Regions from separate parts of the Burkholderia ambifaria AMMD genome, predicted to be linked through region 3. Evidence: predicted binding sites of a transcription regulator. Region 3 holds the regulator's gene; each other region holds the start of a gene.
What was found. Region 3 encodes LexA, which represses DNA repair genes until DNA is damaged. Its sites were predicted from a motif close to ACTGTATNNNNATACAGT; they were not measured.

Region 1 (5,040 bases), 1.6 Mb from region 3:
GATCAGCGGCAGCCCTTGCGCCTTCGCCGCGACATGCATGCGCGGTGCGCCGGCGAGCGAGCATTCGTCAGTGATCGCGATCCCGCGATAGCCGAGCTCGGCGGCGCGCTCGACCAGTTCCTCCGCATGCGACGCGCCATGCAGGAACGAGAAGTTCGAACGACAGAACAATTCCGCGTAATCGGGCAGCCAACTGAATTCGGCAACCATCGCCGCTCACCCGAACAGGCCGTGCAGGAACCAGTGCGGATCCGCCTGGCTGCTCAACCGCTCCTGAAAGACCCAGTAGCACGCGCCGGCCTCGTCCTGCGCGACGTAGTAGTCGCGCGCCACGAGCTGACCGTCGAACCACCCGGCCTCGATCCGCTCGGGCGACGACATCATCCTGAGCGGCGTATGGAACACCGGCCGGTTCGCGCGCATCAGCAGCGGCTGCGGCTCGGCCAGCAGCCACGCGGGACGCGGCGGCGCAGCCGGCAGGCCGCCTGCCGGCTTGCCCGCCTGCGCATCGAGCGGCAGCCAGCGGTTCGCCGCTTCGGGCCGGTGATCGGCAACGGGGGCCGCGCGCAGCACGTTCTCCGCGCCGAGCCGCGCGACCAGCAGCTCGAACAGCCGCGCACGCGTTTCTTTCGTGCCGCCCGGCTCGGGAAAGAGATCGTCGGCCGGCGGCGCGACCGATTCGACACGCGTGGCCGTGAGCCGCACCGCGATCACCGCGGCCGGCAACTCGACGCGCGCGAGCCGCTCGCCGAGCAGCCGCATGAAGTGCGCTTCGTCGCGCACGGGCGCGGCGAACGCGAGTTCGAGCGGCGTCGGCGGCACGGCCTGGCGGCCGCGCTCGTGCTCGAGCTCGAAGGTCATCGCGGCCAGCGACAGCTGCCGCGCGGCCAGCCAGCCGCACAGCTGCACGACGAGCCGCCGCGCGACGAACAGCACGGCTTCCGCGTATTCGACGCGTTCCGCCAATTCGAGCCGCACGTCGAACACGGGCGGCACGGCCATCCACGCGAGCGGCTCGACCGCATCGCCGTACGCGCGATCGAGCGCGGCGAGCAGCGCGGGGCCGCAGCGGCGCTGCAGCCCCGCGCGCGGCAGGCGGCGCAGATCGGCGAGCGTGCGGCAGCCGAGGCCGTCGAACCAGCCCGCATACGGGCGCGCGTCGGGCAGCAGCACGCACGGCAAACGATCGAGCGCACGGATAAGCGAAGCCGGCCCGGCCACGCGGCGCCGGATACGCGCACGCGCCGACGTGCGCGCGAGCAGCCACGCGCCGCGCCCGGTCGGCGCGGCGGACAGGCGCGCCGCATAGCCGAGCGCCGCGAGCGTCGCGCGCACCTGGCGGCACAGCGACGGCAGGCCGCCGAACAGGCGCAGGCTCGGGCCGACGTCGACGAGCAGCGTCGCTTCGTCGTCGAGCGCGACGCACGGCGAGAAGCGCAGCAACGCGAGCGCGACCGCGCGCAGCGCATCGGCCTCGCGGGCGGGATCGCGTTCGACGAGCCGCGTGTCGGGCGCGAGCGTCAGCACGCCGCCGCGCTTCATGCCCGCGCGCACGCCCTGCCGGCGCGCGGCCGCATCGGCGATCAGCACGACACCCTGCTCGAGCACCGCGCAGCCGGCCGCACCGGCCTCTGCGTCAGACGGCGGCGGGGCGCACACGTCGAGCGGCAGGCGCGGCAGATGGATGCCGAGCAAGACGCGCATAGCGGCTCTCCACGATGGGCGATGGCAAATCGAGCGTGAGCGGCTCGCTGCGCGCGGGCCCCCGACGCTTGACGATGTCGAGCGACACACCGCCCGGCATCGGATGCAGCGCGACGCGCAGCACGGCCGGCGACGGCTGCCGCGCGCCCGCCAGCGGGCGCAGCATCACGAACAGCGTGTCGCCGGTGCGCGCGGCCGCGAGATGTAGACGCCGCAGCGCGTCGGGCCGTGCGTCCTGCCACAGCAGCAGCGCACCGCAGCAGCCCGTCTTGAGCGCCTGCTCGGCGGCCCACAACGCATCGGTGCGGCTGCCGGCGCGCAGCCACAGCAGCGCGTCGGACGGCACGCCGAGACCGGCCAGCGCGCTCGCATGCGGCGAGTGCGGCGGCGCGACGAGCGCGAGCGGACGCCGTGCGCTGACGGTACGCGCGAGCGCCGGCGCGAGCAGCCGCATCTCGCCGCAGCCCGGCTGCGCGGCCAGCAGTTCGACGAGGCCGCCGACCGGCCAGCCGCCGCCCGGCAGTTCGGCGGACAGCGGCGCGAAGCCCGTGTCGATCGTGCGCGGACCGCCGCGCGCCAGCTGCGAGCCGCGCCAGAGCGACGGATGCAGGGATTCGGGAGAAATGGAGGATGCGAGCATGACGCCACCCACAACTGTATGGATATACAGTATATGGCAATGCGCTCGCGTCGCACAGTACTGGTACGAAACCGGTACTTTCGTCGGAGGAAAAACAGGGGAAGCCGACGGCGGTCCGCGCACGGTATCGGCGCAACGCGTCAGCCGCGCTTGCGGCTTTACGCTATGCTGTCCGCCGACCCCATCCCCACCTTCGGAGGGCACATGAAACGGGCGATCCGTGCGCTCGCGTGTGCGGCCATTGCACTGGTGCTGCCGGGCGCGGCATTCGCGCTGGGCGACGACTACGCGCAGTACGACGACTGCATGCTCAACGCGCTGCGCGAAAGCCGTAACGGCGCGGCGGCCCAGCTGATCCAGCGCTCGTGCGATGCGCTGTACCGCAACAACGCGATGCTGCTGCCACGCGAGCGGCGCTTTCACGAGTGCGTCGTGCAGTCGCTGCCGGGCGTACGCGACAACTACGCGATCCAGCAGATCATGTCGATCTGCTCGCGGCGCGGCGAGATGTGAGCACGCGCCGACCGCCTGGCGCCGGGTGGCCGTCCAGCGGCCACGCCAATGAAAAAGGGCCTGTGCGAGACAGGCCCTTTCGTTTCAGGTTTCAGCGGTCCGACCGCGGTGCGGCGTTCAGAACGACGCGACCATCGAGCCCTTGAACTGCTTCTTGATGAATTCCCGCACTTCCGGCGACTGGTACGCCTTGACCAGCTTCTTCACCCACGGCTGGTCCTTGTCCTTCGCGCGCACGGCGATCACGTTCGCGTACGGGCTCGTCAGCGATTCGAGCGCGATCGCGTCCTTGGTCGGCTGCAGGTTGGCGGCGAGCGCGTAGTTCGTGTTGATCACGGCCGCGTCGACGTCCGACAGCACCCGCGGCAGTTGCGCGGCGTCGAGCTCGGAGATCTTCAGCTTCTTCGGGTTCTCGGCGATGTCGAGCACCGTCGCGTTGTTGCCGCCCGTGCCGGCGCCCGCCTTCAGCTTGATCACGCCTTGCGTCTGCAGCAGCAGCAGCGCGCGGTTCTCGTTCGACGGATCGTTCGGCACCGCGAGCTTCGCGCCTTGCGGCAGGTCCTTCAGCGACTTGAACTTCTTCGAGTACACGCCGATCGGCGAGATGTAGGTCAGGCCCGCGGTGACGAGCTTGTAGCCGCGCTGCTTCACCTGGCTGTCGAGGTAGGGCTGGTGCTGGAAGCTGTTCGCGTCGAGGTCGCCCGAATCGAGCGCCGCGTTCGGCTGCACGTAGTCGTTGAACTCGACGACCTTCACGTTCAGGCCTTGCTTCTCCTTCGCGACCTTCTGCACGACCTGCCACACTTCCGAATCCGGACCGGCGACCGTGCCGACCTTGATCACCTTGTCTTCGGCGTGCGCACCCGCCGACAGCGTCAGCGCGGCACCGGTGGCCAGCACGGAAAATACCTTCAGGAGACTGCGACGCTTCATCTGTTTCTCGCTTTCTTGCTAACTGAAAATGGGGGCGCGATACGGGTATGCCCGGACTCGCAGGAAGGGGCAAATGGTGTCACAGGATCGGCCGGAAGTGAAATACATCCCGCTCATATGGGTATGCACCGCGGCCGTGCCGGCAGCGTGCGGGCGACTCGGCCGTTAGTTGCACTTCAGCGAAGGCCGCCGGCATCGCCGACCCGGAACGCGCCGATCGCGCCGCGCAGCCGCCCGGCCTGCTCCTGAAGCGACGCCGCGGCCGCGGCGGCCTCTTCGACCAGCGCCGCGTTCTGCTGCGTGACCTGGTCCATCTGCGTGACCGCGCGCCCGACCTGCGTGATGCCGCTCGCCTGCTCTTCGGACGCGGCCGCGATCTCGCCCATGATGTCGGTCACGCGCGCGACCGCCTGCAGGATCTCGCCCATCGTCGTGCCGGCCTGGCCGACCAGCGTCGAGCCGTTGCGCACGCGCTCGACCGAAGCGACGATCAGCTCGCGAATCTCCTTCGCGGCCGTCGCGCTGCGCTGCGCGAGCGAACGTACCTCGCCCGCGACCACCGCGAAGCCGCGCCCCTGCTCGCCGGCGCGCGCGGCCTCGACCGCCGCGTTCAGCGCGAGGATGTTGGTCTGGAATGCGATGCCCTCGATCACGCCGATGATGTCGGCGATCTTGCGCGAGCTGTCGTCGATCTCGCCCATCGTGCCGATCACGCGGTTCACGACGTCGTTGCCCGCCCGCGCGATCTCCGATGCGTTGTTCGCGAGCCCGCTCGCCTGCCGCGCGTTGTCGGCGTTCTGCTTCACCGTCGCGGTCAGTTGCTCCATGCTCGCGGCCGTTTCTTCCAGCGAGGCGGCCTGCTCCTCGGTGCGCTGCGACAGGTCGTCGTTGCCGGACGCGATCTCGCGGCTCGCCGACGCGATCGACTCGGCCGCCTGGCGGATCCCGCCGATCGTCGCCTGAAGGCGCGCCTGCATGTCGTGCATCGCCGCCATCATGCTCGTGCTGTCGCCCGCGCGCACCGGCACCGGCCGCGTCAGGTCGCCCTGCGCGATGCGACTCGCCAGCGCGGCCGCTTCATCGGGCTCGCCGCCGAGGCGGCCCCGCACGTTGCGGATGATCACGAGCATCGCCGCGCTGATCACGAAGCCGATCACCAGCACGACCGCGAGGTGACCGAACAGCGTCCGGTAGTAGACGGTATCGATGTCCTTCAGGAATACGCCGCTGGAGATGTTCCAGTCCCACGG
Region 2 (5,040 bases), 1.3 Mb from region 3:
ACGCCATGTTCTGCTCGAGCCGCGCGAGCAGGTCGTTGAACGACGTGACGAGCGGCTCGATCTCGGGCGGCGCGCGCTGCGCCTCGACGGGCGACAGGTCGTCGGGCCGCCGCGCGCGGATGTGCGCCTGCAGCGCGTTGAGCGGCGCGAGCCCGCGCGACAGCCCGAACCAGACGAGCAGGATCGCGAGCGGCAGGATCACGAACTGCGGCAGGATCACGCCCTTGATGATGTCGTTCGCGAGTGCGTTGCGCTTGTCGAGCGTCTCGCCGACCTGCACGAGCACGGGCTGTGCGCCGCCCGGCTCCGGCAGTGCGACGGTCGTATACGCGACGCGCACGTCGTTGCCGCGCAAAAGGTCGTCGCGGAACACGACGACGCCCGGCGGCGGGCGGTCCTCGTCGCGCGGCAGCGGCATGTCGGCCTCGCCCGCGACCAGCTCGCCGCGGGTGCCGAGCACCTGGAAGTACACGCTGTCGACGTTGTCCGCGCGCAGGAAGTCGCGCGTCTGCTGCGGCAGCGTCAGCTCGGCGACGCCGTTGACCGGATGGATCTGCCGCGCGAGCACGTATGCGTTGGTCTCGAGCGCGCGATCGAACGGGCCGTTCGCGATCGTCTTCGCGACGAGATAGGTGACGGCGATGCTCATCGGCCACAGCAGTAGCAGCGGCGCGAGCATCCAGTCGAGGATTTCGCCGAACAGCGAGCGTGGGCGCGGCGCCTCGGGCGCATCGGTTTCATCGGGCGGCGCGAACGGGTTCTCGTAGCGCGCGTCGCGTGCATCGTCGGCGGCCGACGCCGGCGCGCCGCTCGGGCGGCGGGAATGGGCCGGGGTGGCCATCGCGGCGCGCCCGGCTTCAGCGCAGCGGCGTGCCGGCCACCACGGGCTGGGGCGCTGCCGTATCGGTCGGCGCGGCGGGCGCGACCTTCTCGAGGCAATAGCCGAGGCCGCGCACGGTCGAGATCCGCACGCCGCTCGGTTCGATCTTCTTGCGCAGCCGGTGCACGTAGACTTCGATCGCGTTGTTGCTGACTTCCTCGCCCCATTCGCACAGGTGATCGACGAGCTGCTCCTTCGACACGAGCCGGCCGATCCGCTGCAGCAGCACCTCGAGCAGGCCGAGCTCGCGCGCGGAGAGATCGAGCACGTGATCGTTCGCATATGCGATGCGGCCGACCTGGTCGAACGCGAGCGAGCCGTGGCGCACGACGGTCGGGCCGCCGCCCGCGCCGCGCCGGGTCAGCGCGCGCACGCGCGCTTCCAGCTCGTTGAGCGCGAACGGCTTGGCCATGTAATCGTCGGCGCCGAGGTCGAGCCCCTTCACGCGTTCGTCGACGCTGTCGGCGGCGGTCAGGATCAGCACGGGGAGGTTGGAATTGCGGGCGCGCAGGCGCTTGAGCACGTCGAGCCCGGACATTTTCGGCAGCCCGAGATCGAGGATCAGCAGGTCGAATGTCTGCATCGACAGCGCCGTATCGGCGTCGACGCCGCTCTTCACGTGGTCGACCGCATAGCCCGATTGGCGGAGTGACCGGGTGAGGCCGTCCGCGAGTATGCTGTCATCTTCGGCGATGAGAATTCGCATGGTGCTGACCGATGGCCGGCGGGCATTCGCGCCGGCGCGGCTGTCTCCGAAGTTATTCGTGTACAACGCTCTGCATTGCGGGCTTGCACAAAACACTGTTTTTTTATACAGTGTCTGCATTCATGGGCAGCGCTTGAAGTGGGCGCGCCTCTAACAGACGCTGCTCATCATAGCAAAGGACGATTCATGGAAGATAGCAAGAAGGGCTCCGGGATGACCGCCGAGAAGAGCAAGGCGCTGGCGGCCGCACTCGCACAGATCGAGAAGCAGTTCGGCAAGGGCTCGATCATGCGCATGGGCGACGGCGAAGTGGCCGAGAACATCCAGGTCGTGTCCACGGGCTCGCTCGGTCTCGATATCGCGCTCGGCGTCGGCGGCCTGCCGCGCGGCCGGGTCGTCGAGATCTACGGTCCGGAATCGTCGGGTAAAACCACGCTGACGCTGCAGGTCGTCGCCGAGCTGCAGAAGCTGGGCGGCACGGCGGCGTTCATCGACGCGGAGCACGCGCTCGACGTTCAATATGCGGCGAAGCTCGGCGTGAACGTGCCGGAACTGCTGATCTCGCAGCCGGACACCGGCGAGCAGGCGCTCGAAATCACCGACGCGCTGGTGCGCTCGGGCTCGATCGACATGATCGTCATCGACTCGGTTGCGGCGCTCGTGCCGAAGGCCGAAATCGAAGGCGAGATGGGCGATTCGCTGCCGGGCCTGCAGGCCCGCCTGATGTCGCAGGCGCTGCGCAAGCTGACGGGCACGATCAAGCGCACGAACTGCCTCGTGATCTTCATCAACCAGATCCGGATGAAGATCGGCGTGATGTTCGGCAACCCCGAAACCACGACGGGCGGCAACGCGCTGAAGTTCTATTCGTCGGTGCGTCTCGACATCCGCCGGATCGGCTCGATCAAGAAGAACGACGAGGTGATCGGCAACGAAACCCGCGTGAAGGTCGTCAAGAACAAGGTGTCGCCGCCGTTCCGCGAAGCGATCTTCGACATCCTGTATGGCGAAGGCATTTCGCGTCAGGGCGAGATCATCGATCTCGGCGTGCAGGCGAAGATCGTCGACAAGGCCGGCGCCTGGTACAGCTACAACGGCGAGAAGATCGGTCAGGGCAAGGACAACGCGCGTGAATTCCTGCGCGAGAATCCGGAAATCGCGCGCGAGATCGAGAACCGTATCCGCGAATCGCTCGGCGTGGTCACCATGCCTGAAGGTGCGGCTGCGGTCCACGACGAAGCCGAGGCGATGGACGAAGAAGAGTGATGGTCGGGCGCCGAGGTCAGGCAGGCAAGCCGGAGGAGAGCGACGCGCCCGAAACGGCGGGTCGCTCCGGTCGGCGAGCCGGATCCTCGGCTGCCGACCGGTCGGTCGCAGGCGGCAACGCCACGAACCGCACCGCGACGAGGGCATCCGACGATGCCCTCGTTTCGTTTGAGATTGCCGCGCCGGACGATCCGTTCGACGACGACGAATCGTTCGACGCGCACGATCGCTCCCGCCGTCGTGTTTCCGGTGTCAGCTTCCCCGGCGAGCGCGCAGCCGCTGCGGCGGCGCCGGCCAGGGAAGACGTCTATACCCGCAGCAGCCAGCATCCGCGCCGCACGCGCCGGGCGTCCGGCGCATCTTCAAGCACGTCATCAAGCACATCTGCCGCCGACGATCCGGGCGCCGGCAAGCGCAAGTCGTCGAAGCCGCCGCGTTCGTTGAAGGGCCGCGCGCTCGGTTATCTGTCCAGGCGCGAATACAGCCGCGCCGAACTCGCGCGCAAGCTTGGGCCGTACGTCGGCGAAGACGAATCCGTCGAGCCGGTGCTCGATGCGCTGGAAAAGGAAGGCTGGCTGTCCGACGCGCGCTTTGCCGAGAGCCTCGTGCATCGCCGCGCGTCGCGCGTCGGCGCCGCGCGCATCGTCAGCGAACTGAAGCGTCACGCCGTCGGCGACACGCTCGTCGAGGAAGTCAACGCGCAGTTGCGCGAGACCGAATGGACACGTGCGCAGGCCGTCTGGCGCAAGAAATTCGGTGCACTGCCGCAAACGCCGGCCGAGCGCGCGAAGCAGGCGCGCTTCCTTGCCGCGCGCGGCTTCTCGAGCGGGATCATCGTGAAGTTGCTGAAGGTCGGCGACGATTTCCTGGTCGACGACTGACCGGCGCGTCACGCGCGCTGCGCGCGATTTTGCTGCAATGCAACCGTTTCCGGACAGGCGGGAATACCCGCCGTCGCGGCCGGCTGCCTCAAATACCCGATATGCTAAAATCCACGGGTTTTCCTCTTCGGCCTCAACCTCCAGCATGCCGCTATCCGAGCCCGTGCCCCGTCAGTTGCGACATCGACGCGCAATCCGAGCGGAAGCCTACGAGCGCGGCGACGGCTTGTGGGACATCGAAGCCTGCCTGACCGACCACAAGCCGCGCGATGTCGCGCTTGCGTCGGGCATCCGGCCCCAGGGCCTGCCGATCCACGAACTCTGGCTGCGCGTGACTATCGATCGTGATCTCAACGTCGTCGACGCCGAAGCGTCCTCGGAATGGGTTCCGTATCCCGGTCACTGTCAATCCGCCACTCCTGCCTATCGGGCCCTCATCGGGCTCAATCTCTTCCGCAATTTCCGCCGCAACGCGAACCGGCTGCTCGCCGGCGTCGCAGGCTGTTCCCATCTCACCGAACTGTGCGCCGTGCTGCCGACGGCAGCGATTCAGGCGTTCGCCGGCGAGGTGTGGAACGTGCGCGAGGAAGGCGGCGAAGGGCCGGATCATGGCGGCGCGCACGACGACGCGCCTTTCCAGCTCGGCCGCTGCCGGGCGTTGCGGTTCGACGGCGAGGTCGTGCGGCAGTACTACCCGCGCTGGTATGGCGCGAGCCGGCCGGACGTGCCCGGTGAAGGCAGCACGAAGGAATGAACGGAAATCATTCGAAGAAGCGTCTTAAGCGACTTTTCATCCAACTCTCAGACTGAAGGGAATCACGCATGAAGATTCACGAGTACCAGGGTAAGGAAATCCTGCGGAAATTCGGAGTCGCGGTACCGCGCGGCAAGCCGGCGTTCTCGGTTGACGAGGCCGTCAAGGTGGCAGAAGAGCTCGGCGGCCCGGTGTGGGTCGTGAAGGCTCAGATTCACGCGGGTGGCCGTGGCAAGGGCGGCGGCGTGAAGGTGGCGAAGTCGATCGAGCAGGTCCGCGAATACGCGAACCAGATCCTCGGCATGCAGCTCGTCACGCACCAGACGGGTCCGGAAGGCCAGAAGGTCAACCGTCTGATGATCGAAGAAGGCGCCGACATCAAGCAGGAACTGTATGTCAGCCTCGTCGTGGATCGCATCTCGCAAAAGATCGTGCTGATGGGTTCGAGCGAAGGCGGCATGGACATCGAAGAAGTCGCCGAAAAGCACCCGGAACTGATCCACAAGGTCATCGTCGAGCCGTCGACGGGCCTGCTCGACGCGCAGGCGGACGA
Region 3 (5,040 bases):
CGCCCACCTTGGCATCGGCCTTGTTTTCCAGTTTCGCGAATTCGAGCAGCGGCTGCACGAGCGCGCGTGCGGCCTGCGCTGACATCCCGAAATAGCGGCTGAACACGAGCAGGTTTTCGCGGACCGTGAAGTCCGGATCGAGATTGTCGAACTGCGGGACGACCCCGACGCGCCGGCGCGCATGCCGCGCGCGTGTCGGAACGGGCTCGCCGCACAGTGAAATGGCGCCGGCATCGGGATACACGAGGCCGAGCAGCATCTTCAGCGTCGTGGTCTTGCCGGCGCCGTTCGGCCCGAGCAGGCCGTAGCATTCGCCGGCCTGCACGTGGAAGGAGAGGTCGTTGACGACGAGCTTGTCGCCATAGCGCTTTTCAACGTTCCGGAAATCGATCGGTGCAACGGACATGGGCAGTTTGTCGTTGTAAGCGGGCACGGACGCGTTTCGCGGCCGGCCGGCTGGCTGACTGGGCATCCGGGCCGGCGAACGGATCGGGCGAATGCGTGTCACATGAGCATGACCGGGGCGAACGCACGTCGAGGGTACGAACGGGCCATTCTAGTGCATCGGCTGCGTCTCTTCAGCGCATGCCGGTGCGGCATGGTGCGTCGGCGCACGGATCGTGCACCGCATCATCGCCGGCGCGCCCCGCGTGGCGAATCAGCGTTTTCCATCCCTTGCGTCCTCAATTGCGGCGCACCATGATGAGTGCATAGCGCACGTAGTCGCGATAGGGAGGTTTCATGGCTAGCTACAACAAGATTCTGCTGTGCTACGACGGCACGCTCGAGGGGCGCAAGGCATTGCGGTGCGGTGCCAACCTCGCGCTGGACCTGAAGGCGGAAACGCATTTGCTGTCGGTCGTCGACATGCGCTCGAGCATCGCGCAAAGCGCCGGGTTGCTGACCGACGTCGCGTGCGGCCGCTTCGAGGAAACCGCGCGCGAGATCCTGCAAGAAGGCGTGAACTGGCTGCGCGAGCGCGGCGTTCAGGCGGAAGGCCATTTCGCGTTCGGCTATCCGATCGACGAAATCGCGAATCTCGCGACGGAGTTGAAGGCCGACCTCGTCGTCGTCGGCCATCGGTGCCGTAGCGGGTTGTCGAGATGGTGGATGGGGTCGGGCAACACGCAACTGCTCGATCGCGTGAACTGCAGCATTCTGGTCGCGTGTTCGTCGGCCGAAGAGCAAAAGGCCGAGATCGCGCGCGAACGCGAAGCGGCCATCTCGAACGGCAAGTAACGCAGCAATCGCGTGAACGGCCGGATGGCCTGCGATTCAGGCGCGGTCGCGCGCAGTGCCGCATCGGCGGCATCGAGCGCGACCGTGACGACTGCGATTGCTCAGGCGTGCAGGTCGATCGCGGACAGCTTCCACGAGAACAGGCCGAAGCGGCGGAAGACCGCCGCATAGCGCGTGCCGTCGGCGCTGCGCTGGTAGGTCACGACGAATTCATCGATATTCCGGTAGCCGGCACTCGTTTGCTGCGGATGGCCCGCGTCGCTCGGGCTCGCCGGGGCGGGCGCGGGCGTGGGCGTGGGTGCGGGCGCAGACGCCGGCGCCGATGCAGCCGACGCGGTGGCATTGCTGCCCGGCATGGGTGCGCTAGCCGGATTGGCCGGTGGCGCGGCCGGTGCGTTGGCGGGCGCATTGCCTGCCGGCGGCCCCGACCAGTCGGGGGGCCGCTCGCCCGGGTTACCGCGCGGCGGGATGCCGCTCATCAGCGCCGCCACACCTTCCGGTGTCGCATACGCATCGACCAGCGGGCCGATCAACGCAGATCCGATCAGCGCGCCAATCACCGCGAACGGATTGTCCTTCTTCACCGCGTCGATCCGGCGCATCAACTCTTCCGTGACCTGCTGCTTCAGGCTGATGCGCAGCGACGGAAAGTCGACATATTCGCTGACCGCCTGCGAATCGCGCGCGTCGATCGCCGATTTCAGGCGACCTAGCGCGACGTACGGCGACGCGTATGCATAGCCGACCGCCGCCAGAATGGCGACGGCCAGCACGACGATCAGCACGGGCTTGAGCCGCCACGCGCGGCCCGAAGATCCAGTCACGATGCCTCCGGTGCGAACAGGTTCCGCAATCAGAGACCGCCGTGCGTGGACGATCGTTCCTCGGCGATGCAGCGATCGATCATCCGGCACACGGCATCGATCGTCCCCACCATGATCAGCCGCGACCGACCGTGATAGACGCGCACGGGCGCACGGCGCGCCGGTTCCGCGTGATTCAGGCCGGCATTCAGCGAAACCCGCGCGAATGCGGGAAGCGCCGACGGCAGCAGCGACGCCTGCCGTTCAACTGCGACTTCTTGGCTCACCACGGGCGCCGCGGCGGACAGCGGCGCACAGGGCGTGCGGCCGCGCAGGTGACGCAGGCGACCGAATTGACGGAAAGGCAGCAAACGGGAAAGGCGTTCCATGGTGTTCTCCTCAGCGAGACCGATTGTCAGAGTTCGCCCGAGCGGATCAGCCCGACGGCGATGCCTTCCAGCGCGAATTCCGCGCTGCCGGCCTTGACGAAGATGTTTTCGTAATCCGGATTCTCGGCGATCAGCTCGAGGCCGCCGGGCCGGCGCATCAGGCGCTTGACCGTGACGTCGTCGCCCAGACGCGCGACGATGATCTGGCCGTCCTTCGCTTCCGTGCGCTTCTGCACGGCGAGGAGGTCGCCGTCGAGAATGCCGGCGTCGCGCATCGACAGGCCGCGCACCTTCAGCAGGTAGTCGGGCTTGCTCGTGAAGAGCGCGGGATCGCATGCGTAATGCTGCGAGATGTGCTCCTGCGCGAGGATCGGGCTACCGGCCGCCACCCGGCCGACGAGCGGCAGCGACAGTTGCATCAGGCCGGCGTGCGGCAGCGTGAACTGGTGCGGCGCATCTTCGATGCCGAGCAGGCGAATGCCGCGCGACGCGCCGGCGGCGAGCTCGATCACGCCCTTGCGCGCCAGCGCACGGAGGTGTTCCTCGGCCGCGTTCGGCGAGCTGAAACCCAGCTCGGCCGCGATCTCGGCGCGCGTGGGCGGGAAACCGGAGCGCTCGATCGCCCGGCGGATCAAGTCGAACACTTGCTGCTGACGTGCGGTGAGTTTGGTCATGGCTTAACTGTATGGATAGACAGTGAGCTGTATTTTTATACAGTACTTCGCGAATTTCAAGTGTTACTTGAGGTTCGACGCGATCGCGCCGGTTCCGCCGCGATTTCGCGACGTCCGGACGCCGGTTTGTCTGCCGCAACCGTCCGCCCAGTCTGCGTTAGCACTTTTGAGTATTAAAAAATGAAGAACGATTATTTTTAATCATGTAACCCGTTCGCTAGACTGGCCCGACATCGCAACATCGACAACACTGGAGAACCAAGGATGGCGAAGCGCAATACGGGGCTGGTGGGCGGAGCGGGCCGCCTGATTGCAACACTCGCGCTCGGCGCGGCGGCGGCGTTGGGCGTCGTCACGCATGCGCAGGCCGATACGACGTTCCTGAACGTGTCGTACGACCCGACGCGCGAGCTGTATCAGGACTTCAACCAGGCGTTCGGCAAGGCGTGGAAGGCGAAGACGGGCGAGACGGTCAACTTCAAGCAGTCGCACGGCGGCTCGGGCGCGCAGGCGCGCTCGGTACTCGACGGCCTGCAGGCCGACGTCGTCACGCTGGCGCTCGCCTACGACATCGACGCGCTCGCCAACAAGGGGCTGGTGAACAAGGACTGGCAAAAGCGCCTGCCGGACAACGCATCGCCGTACACGTCGACGATCGTGTTCCTCGTGCGCAAGGGCAACCCGAAAGGGATCAAGGACTGGGACGATCTGACCAAGCCGGGCATCTCGATCGTCACGCCGAACCCGAAGACCTCGGGCGGTGCGCGCTGGAACTACCTGGCCGCATGGTCGTATGCCGTGCACAAGCCGGGCGGTAACGAGCAGGGCGCGAAGGAATTCGTGACGAAGCTCTACAAGAATGCAGGCGTGCTCGATTCGGGCGCGCGTGGCGCGACGACGAGCTTCGTGCAGCGCGGGATCGGCGACGTGCTGATCGCGTGGGAGAACGAGGCGTTCCTGTCGATCAAGGAATTCGGCACCGACAAGTTCGAGATCGTCGTGCCGTCGGTGAGCATCCTGGCCGAGCCGCCCGTCGCGGTGGTCGACAAGGTGGTCGACAAGAAGGGCACGCGCAAGCTGGCGGAGGCCTACCTGAATTTCCTGTACAGCCCGCAGGGCCAGGAGATCGCGGCGCGCAACTACTACCGTCCGCGTTCGAAGAACGTGCCGGCGGAGCTGACGAAGCAGTTCCCGAAGCTGAAGCTGTACACGGTCGACGACACGTTCGGCGGCTGGACGAATGCGCAGAAGACGCATTTCGCGGACGGCGGCGTGTTCGACTCGATCTACAAGCCGCAGTAACGCGAACAGTAACACCACGCAGCAAACCCATAACGACAGCGGTGCGCCACGATAGCGCGCCGCATCCCCGACGGCCGCCGGCGCGATTCCCCGCGCCGGCGTTTGCGTCGGACCCATGAGCAGCATCGACCCAGCAAGAGCATCCGATGACGACGTACACCTTTCGCAAGCCGAGCGCGCTGCCCGGCTTCGGCGTGACGCTTGGCATCACGGTGGCCTATTTGAGCCTCGTGGTGCTGATCCCGCTCGCCGCCACGTTCCTGAAGACCGCGACTTTGTCGTGGGACCAGTTCGTCACCGCCGTCACGTCGCCGCGCGTACTCGCGTCGTACCGGCTGACGTTTTCCGCCGCCCTGGGCGGCGCATTGATCAACGCCGTGTTCGGCTTTCTCGTCGCGTGGGTGCTGGTGCGCTACCGGTTCCCGTTGAAGCGCCTCGTCGACGCGATCGTCGACCTGCCGTTCGCGTTGCCGACGTCGGTCGCGGGCATTTCGCTGGCAGCCGTCTATGCGACCAACGGCTGGGTCGGCCAGTATCTCGCGCCGTTCGGCATCAAGATCGCGTTCACGCCCATCGGCGTGCTGGTGGCGCTGACCTTCATCGGGCTGCCGTTCGTCGTGCGCACCGTGCAGC
Region 4 (5,040 bases), on a different replicon from region 3:
AGTCGCCGATCACCATGTCCGACCAGCGCGCCAGCTCCTGCGACAGGTAATACGGACAGACGTCGTGCGCGAGCGCGGCTTCGCGCACGGTGGCGCGATCGAGCAGCCCGGCGCCGATCGCCGCGTCGCGCGCGGCCGGCAGCCGGTCGTAAAAGCCTTGCGCGAGCGGGCATGATTCGCCGTGACACGCGCGGTCCGGATGCTCGCATGCCTTGTCGCGGGCGACGAGCTCCAGCACGCGCAGCGGCAGCGCCGGCGTGCCGGCGCCGAGCGTCGTCGCCGCCTCCAGCGCGAGCGCGCGGCCGGGCGTCTTCGCGGTCAGGAAGAACACGTGATCGAGCTCGCCCTCGCCGCACGCCTTCAGCAGCGGGAAGACCGTGCCGAGCGTCTTGCCGATGCCGGTCGGCGCCTGCGCCATCAGGCAGTGTTCGTCGCGCGCGGCCCGATAGACGGACACCGCCAGCTCGCGCTGACCGCTGCGGAATTGCCCGTGCGGAAACGCCAGCGCACGCAACGCCGCATCGCGGGCCGCACGATGCGCGGTCTCGCGCTCGGCCCAGCCGACGAAGCACGCGCACTGCTCCGCAAAGAACGCGGCGAGCACGTCGGCGCTCAGCGTTTCCGTCAGCACGGTCTCGCGCTCGGACACGATGTCGAAATACACGAGCGCGACGTTGATTTCCGTAAGGCCGCGTGCGTCGCACATCAGGTGCGCATAGACCTTCGCCTGCGCCCAGTGAAGCGCGCGATGATTGGCCGGCATCGCATCGAGGCTGCCGCGGTAGGTCTTGATCTCCTCGAGCCGGTTCGCGACCGGATCGTAACCGTCCGCGCGCCCGCGCACGGTCAGCGTGCCCCAGGTGCCGCTCAGCGCGATCTCGGTTTCGTAGCGCGCGCCGCGCTTCGACGTGACCGCGCCATGACCGGCGATGCCTTCGAGTGCGGTCGGCGCGGGCGTGAAGCGCAGGTCGAGATCGCCGCGTCGCGCGGTGAACTCGCACATGGCCCGCACGGCGACGACATAGCTCATGCGGACAGCCCCGCCGCCTCGGCCTGCGCGACGTCGGCGCCCGCCCATTCGACATCGACGACACGCACCGGAATGCCGTGCGCGACGCAGTACGCGAGCCAGCGCGTCTGGTTGTCCTGCAGGCGGTCGCCGGGGCCCTTCACCTCGATCAGCTCGTAGCGTCGCTCGCCGGGCCAGAACCGCACGAGGTCGGGCAGCCCCGAACGGTTGCTGCGGATGTCCGCGAGCAGGCGCGTGAACCACAGCCGCAGGTGCTCGGGCGGCAGGCAGGCCAGCGCGTCGTCGAGCAGCTCGTCGGTCAGCACGCCCCAGAACACGAACGGCGATTGCAGCCCCGCTTTCGTCGCATGGTGGCGGCGGATCGTGTCGCGGTACGCGTCCGAGTCGAGCTGCGCGAAACAGCCGGCGAACGCGTCCGTGCGGCGCACCGCGAAATCGGGCGCGTGCAGGTCGGCCGGGCCGCGCTGGAACGGGTGAAAGAACGCGCCGGGCACGGCCGCGAACACGGGCTCCCAGCACAGCAGCCCGAACAGCGAATTGATCAGCGTGTTCTCGACGTAATGCACCGGCGCGTGGGGCTGCGCAAGATGGTCGCGCACCGCGAATTCGACGCTGACGAACGCGTCGGGACGCGCGAGCACGAGCGTTTCGCGCGGCACGTCGTGCGCGCGGCCCGCGCGTTCGACCCGCTGCCCGAGACGCCGCTGCAGGCGCGGCAGCATCCGCTCGACGCGCTGGCGTTCCTCGTCGCTTTCGAAACCGCCGCGCGCGTCGAGCGCCAGCGCGAGTGCGTCGTCATCGCGTCCGCAGCGCTCGAGCACGCGAATGCGCCGATGCCGGCTGCCCGGCCACGCGCTGCGCGCATACGCGTCGAGCGCGGCGTCCCAGTCGGCGCGGCGCTCGCACGCTTGCCCGAGCGAGAACAGCAGCTTCGAGCGGCGGGTCGCGAGCCACGGCTGCGCGCAGCCGATCGCGTCGATCGCGTGCAGCAGGTCGTCGAAGGGGAGGTCTTCCGGCCATGCGTCGAGGGCTTCGCGGCAGGCCTGCAGCGCGAGATACGCATCGACGTCGGCGCGCTGCTGGAACGCGCGCGACGACGGCGCGAACGGCACGCTTTCGTACTGGAACACGCCGAGATCGGCGAGCACGAATTCGCTCCAGTCCTGATGGAGATTGCCGAAGAACATCAGCCGCAGCCGGTCGCACAGCGCGCCGACCGTCACGCGCAGCACGCAATCGTCGGCCTGCGCGCACCACGCGTGGAGCGGCTGTGCGACGTCGTGCACGAGCCGCAGCCGTTCGAGCCAGTCGGGCTTGCGCTCGCCCGCATGCGCGGCGAGCGACGGGAACGCCTTCAGCAGGTCGGCCTTGGTCGACAGCGCGAACAGCTCGTCGAGCGTGAGCGCGGGCGCCGGATCGATCCAGCCGAGTGCGACGAGCGGCGCGGCTGCGTCGAGCGTGCTGCCGATTTCGTCGTACACGAGCTTGCTCGCCCGGAAATCGGAGCCGCTGCGCATCAGCATCCGCACGAGCAACGCGCGCGACGCTTTCGGCAGTTGCGCGAACTGCCGGAGAAACGCGTGTTCGTGCGCGTCGAGGAGGTCGTCGTAACGCTCGCCGAGCCAGGCCAGCGCGCGTTCGAAATTGGTCAGGTAGTAAAACGCCGGAGGCGTCGGCGATGCAGGCGTCACGGGGATCGATCACTGTACGTTTGTACAGGTACCAATCATATCAAATGTGACGACAAATGCCGCTCGTCGATGCGCCGCCCGGCCGTCCGGCCGACGCTCATCCGGTCAGAACTGGTAATTCACCGACATGTCGAACACGCCATTCGTCGACTGCTGCGTGATCGGGCTGCGCCTTGCGCGGCCGACGAGCTGCTCGATCGCGCCGTCCACCGTCACGAACCAGTGCTTGTTGACGAACCAGACCATCGTCATGCCGGCGCCGAACGACTTCATCCCCGCACCCGGCGAATAGGTCCGCAGCCCCGAACGCGCGGACGCCCCCTGATTCACGCCGAACCAGCCGTTCATGTAGCGCGAATCGGCGAACGACACGGTCGGGCCGGCGAACCAGAAGAAGTGCTCGTTGCTGCCCGGCATCGGCATGTACGCGGAGAAATCGCCGACCCAGCCGTTCGAGCCGCCGATGCTGCGCCGGACATCGGCGCGCAGCACGAGCGGGAATTCCTTCGAGATCACGTAATCGGCCGCGAGCTTCATCACCGGCGCCGCGTTGATGTTGTCGAGCCCGTTCAGGTGGTCGAGATCGTCGGCCGAGCGGCGCCCGAGGTCATAGCCGACCGACAGGCTCACGCGCCAGTTGGGCCCGCGCAGCACGTTCGCGCCGAGCCCGTCGCCCGTCGACAGGAAGAACAGGTCGCGATAGCGCACGTCGAAATTCGGGCCGCCCATCACGCGGTAGCGGTCGGAACCCGCGTAGCGCGGCTGCAGCGTCATCGCCGCGCCCACGCTGACCTGCCATGTGGGAACGGTCGGATTGAACAGTTTCTGCAGCGGCACCCCCGCCGAGTATTGCCATTCGCCGAGCGGCGATGGTGTCTGGGCCGACGCGTCGCGGGCGCCGGCGGCCGCGAGCGCGGCGAAGGCCGACAGGCCGGACACGAACCGGCGGGTGGCGGGTGACAACAACGGGCGAGCAACGGTCATCAAGGCGGTCTCCGTCGGTTGCGCGAAACGAACCTGCAGGAAAGCGCGTCGCGCTTGTCCAGCTGCCAGGGCAGGCAACTGACAGCGCGAACGTAGCGTGCGCTGAATTAACGAACATCCTACGCGAGCCGCAGCGAACCCGCAAAGCGCCCGTTGAGCACGGGCACTTTGCCGGGTTCCGGCACGAGCAAGCGGATGGTTGCGGAATCAGAAACGCTCGACGTGGTAGTCGCCGGCGAGCGCGGCCGGGCTGCGCTTGGACATCATGCGCGAGAACCCATCGGCGAGCCGCCCGAGCGCGAGCTGCTTCTGGCTCGCGTCCCAGTGCGTGTAGGTGTCGTAGGCGGAATCGTCGAACGACACGGTGACGGCGACCGGGCGGCCGCTGGCGCGAAAGCCGATATGCAGCACGCCGCCCGGCAACTCCTCGATGTGATAACGCAACGAGCGCGACTCGAAATAGCGGCCCAGCACCTGGGCGATCGCGCGCTTGTCCGGCGATTGCACGTGAATGTCCATGATGGTCCTCCTTTCAGTAATCGCGCGGCCGGCCGCGTTACGCTGCGTCCGTCCGGCATCCGCATCGGTGGCGGCTGCGACGGCGGATCGCCATGCGGCGGCCCGAAGGGCACGGGCGGATCGACCGGATCGTCGTGCTCGGGCCGCGTCGGGTCGGGATCGACGTCGGGTGTCGGTTCGGGGCGGTGCAGCATGGATGGCGTGTTCATGTCACTCCTGCGCGGCGGCTCGCGCGTGTCGATTGGCGCGGCGACCGTACGCAAGCAGCGTGCCCGCACATCGTCGCCGACACGCGCGGCGTCATCCGGCGTAAGCTGCAATCACCAGCGACACGATGCGCCCCTCGGCGGCGAGTTTCACCGCCAGCGTGAACGGATCGCACGCCGCGCATCGTGCAACCAGCATCCCGCCGCCCCGCGCTCGCCGCCCCCTGTGGACGGTGGTTCAACCAGCAGCGAGCGGCCGATGTGGCTACCACTCCGGCCGGCTCAATGAGCCGCGAGCGTCATGCCGCCCCACCTCGCACGGGTACGGCGCTTGCGCTTTTCGTTACGTGTAAGGAGGTTCGATCATGATCGCTCATGCCCCCGGCCGCCGCGATGCCGTGTCCCCGGCTGCCGGCCTAGTCTCGCTCGCCGCGTCGCGCAAGCCGTCCAATGACAAGACGGAGAAGCGCATCGACGAAGGGCTCGAGGAGAGTTTCCCGGCCAGCGATCCGCCCGCCGTCGGCGGCGCGACCCGTATCGACCCCGCGAAGCCGTCCGGCCCGCGCGAACGTCGCGCGCCCGACGCCCCACCACCGCCCCGCGATCACGG

Region 1: a site for LexA is predicted at 2,358-2,375, ahead of imuA (translesion DNA synthesis-associated protein ImuA). Genes of this name have one in related genera too.
Region 2: a site for LexA is predicted at 1,681-1,698, ahead of recA (recombinase RecA). Genes of this name have one in related genera too.
Region 4: a site for LexA is predicted at 2,733-2,750, ahead of BAMB_RS19085 (VRR-NUC domain-containing protein). Genes of this name have one in related genera too.

Annotation. Positions count from the first base shown of each region.
Region 1 is NC_008390.1:3,187,206-3,192,245, forward strand. Features, by position in the region: gene BAMB_RS14580 (error-prone DNA polymerase) at 1-210, opposite strand, end outside; gene BAMB_RS14585 (Y-family DNA polymerase) at 217-1,704, opposite strand; gene imuA (translesion DNA synthesis-associated protein ImuA) at 1,637-2,344, opposite strand; gene BAMB_RS14595 (VF_A0006 family four-cysteine protein) at 2,549-2,857, shown strand; gene BAMB_RS14600 (MetQ/NlpA family ABC transporter substrate-binding protein) at 2,975-3,790, opposite strand; gene BAMB_RS14605 (methyl-accepting chemotaxis protein) at 3,967-5,040, opposite strand, start outside.
Region 2 is NC_008390.1:2,970,688-2,975,727, reverse strand. Features, by position in the region: gene BAMB_RS13640 (sensor histidine kinase) at 1-841, opposite strand, end outside; gene BAMB_RS13635 (response regulator transcription factor) at 858-1,586, opposite strand; gene recA (recombinase RecA) at 1,773-2,852, shown strand; gene recX (recombination regulator RecX) at 2,852-3,733, shown strand; gene BAMB_RS13620 (DUF2889 domain-containing protein) at 3,879-4,487, shown strand; gene sucC (ADP-forming succinate--CoA ligase subunit beta) at 4,556-5,040, shown strand, end outside.
Region 3 is NC_008390.1:1,637,077-1,642,116, forward strand. Features, by position in the region: gene nodI (nodulation factor ABC transporter ATP-binding protein NodI) at 1-406, opposite strand, end outside; gene BAMB_RS07565 (universal stress protein) at 742-1,239, shown strand; gene BAMB_RS07570 (DUF2939 domain-containing protein) at 1,341-2,063, opposite strand; gene BAMB_RS07575 (hypothetical protein) at 2,093-2,431, opposite strand; gene lexA (transcriptional repressor LexA) at 2,458-3,105, opposite strand; gene BAMB_RS07585 (sulfate ABC transporter substrate-binding protein) at 3,370-4,407, shown strand; gene cysT (sulfate ABC transporter permease subunit CysT) at 4,554-5,040, shown strand, end outside.
Region 4 is NC_008391.1:666,112-671,151, reverse strand. Features, by position in the region: gene BAMB_RS19090 (ATP-dependent DNA helicase) at 1-1,030, opposite strand, end outside; gene BAMB_RS19085 (VRR-NUC domain-containing protein) at 1,027-2,721, opposite strand; gene BAMB_RS19080 (MipA/OmpV family protein) at 2,827-3,705, opposite strand; gene BAMB_RS19075 (ATP-binding protein) at 3,913-4,224, opposite strand; gene BAMB_RS19070 (hypothetical protein) at 4,796-5,040, shown strand, end outside.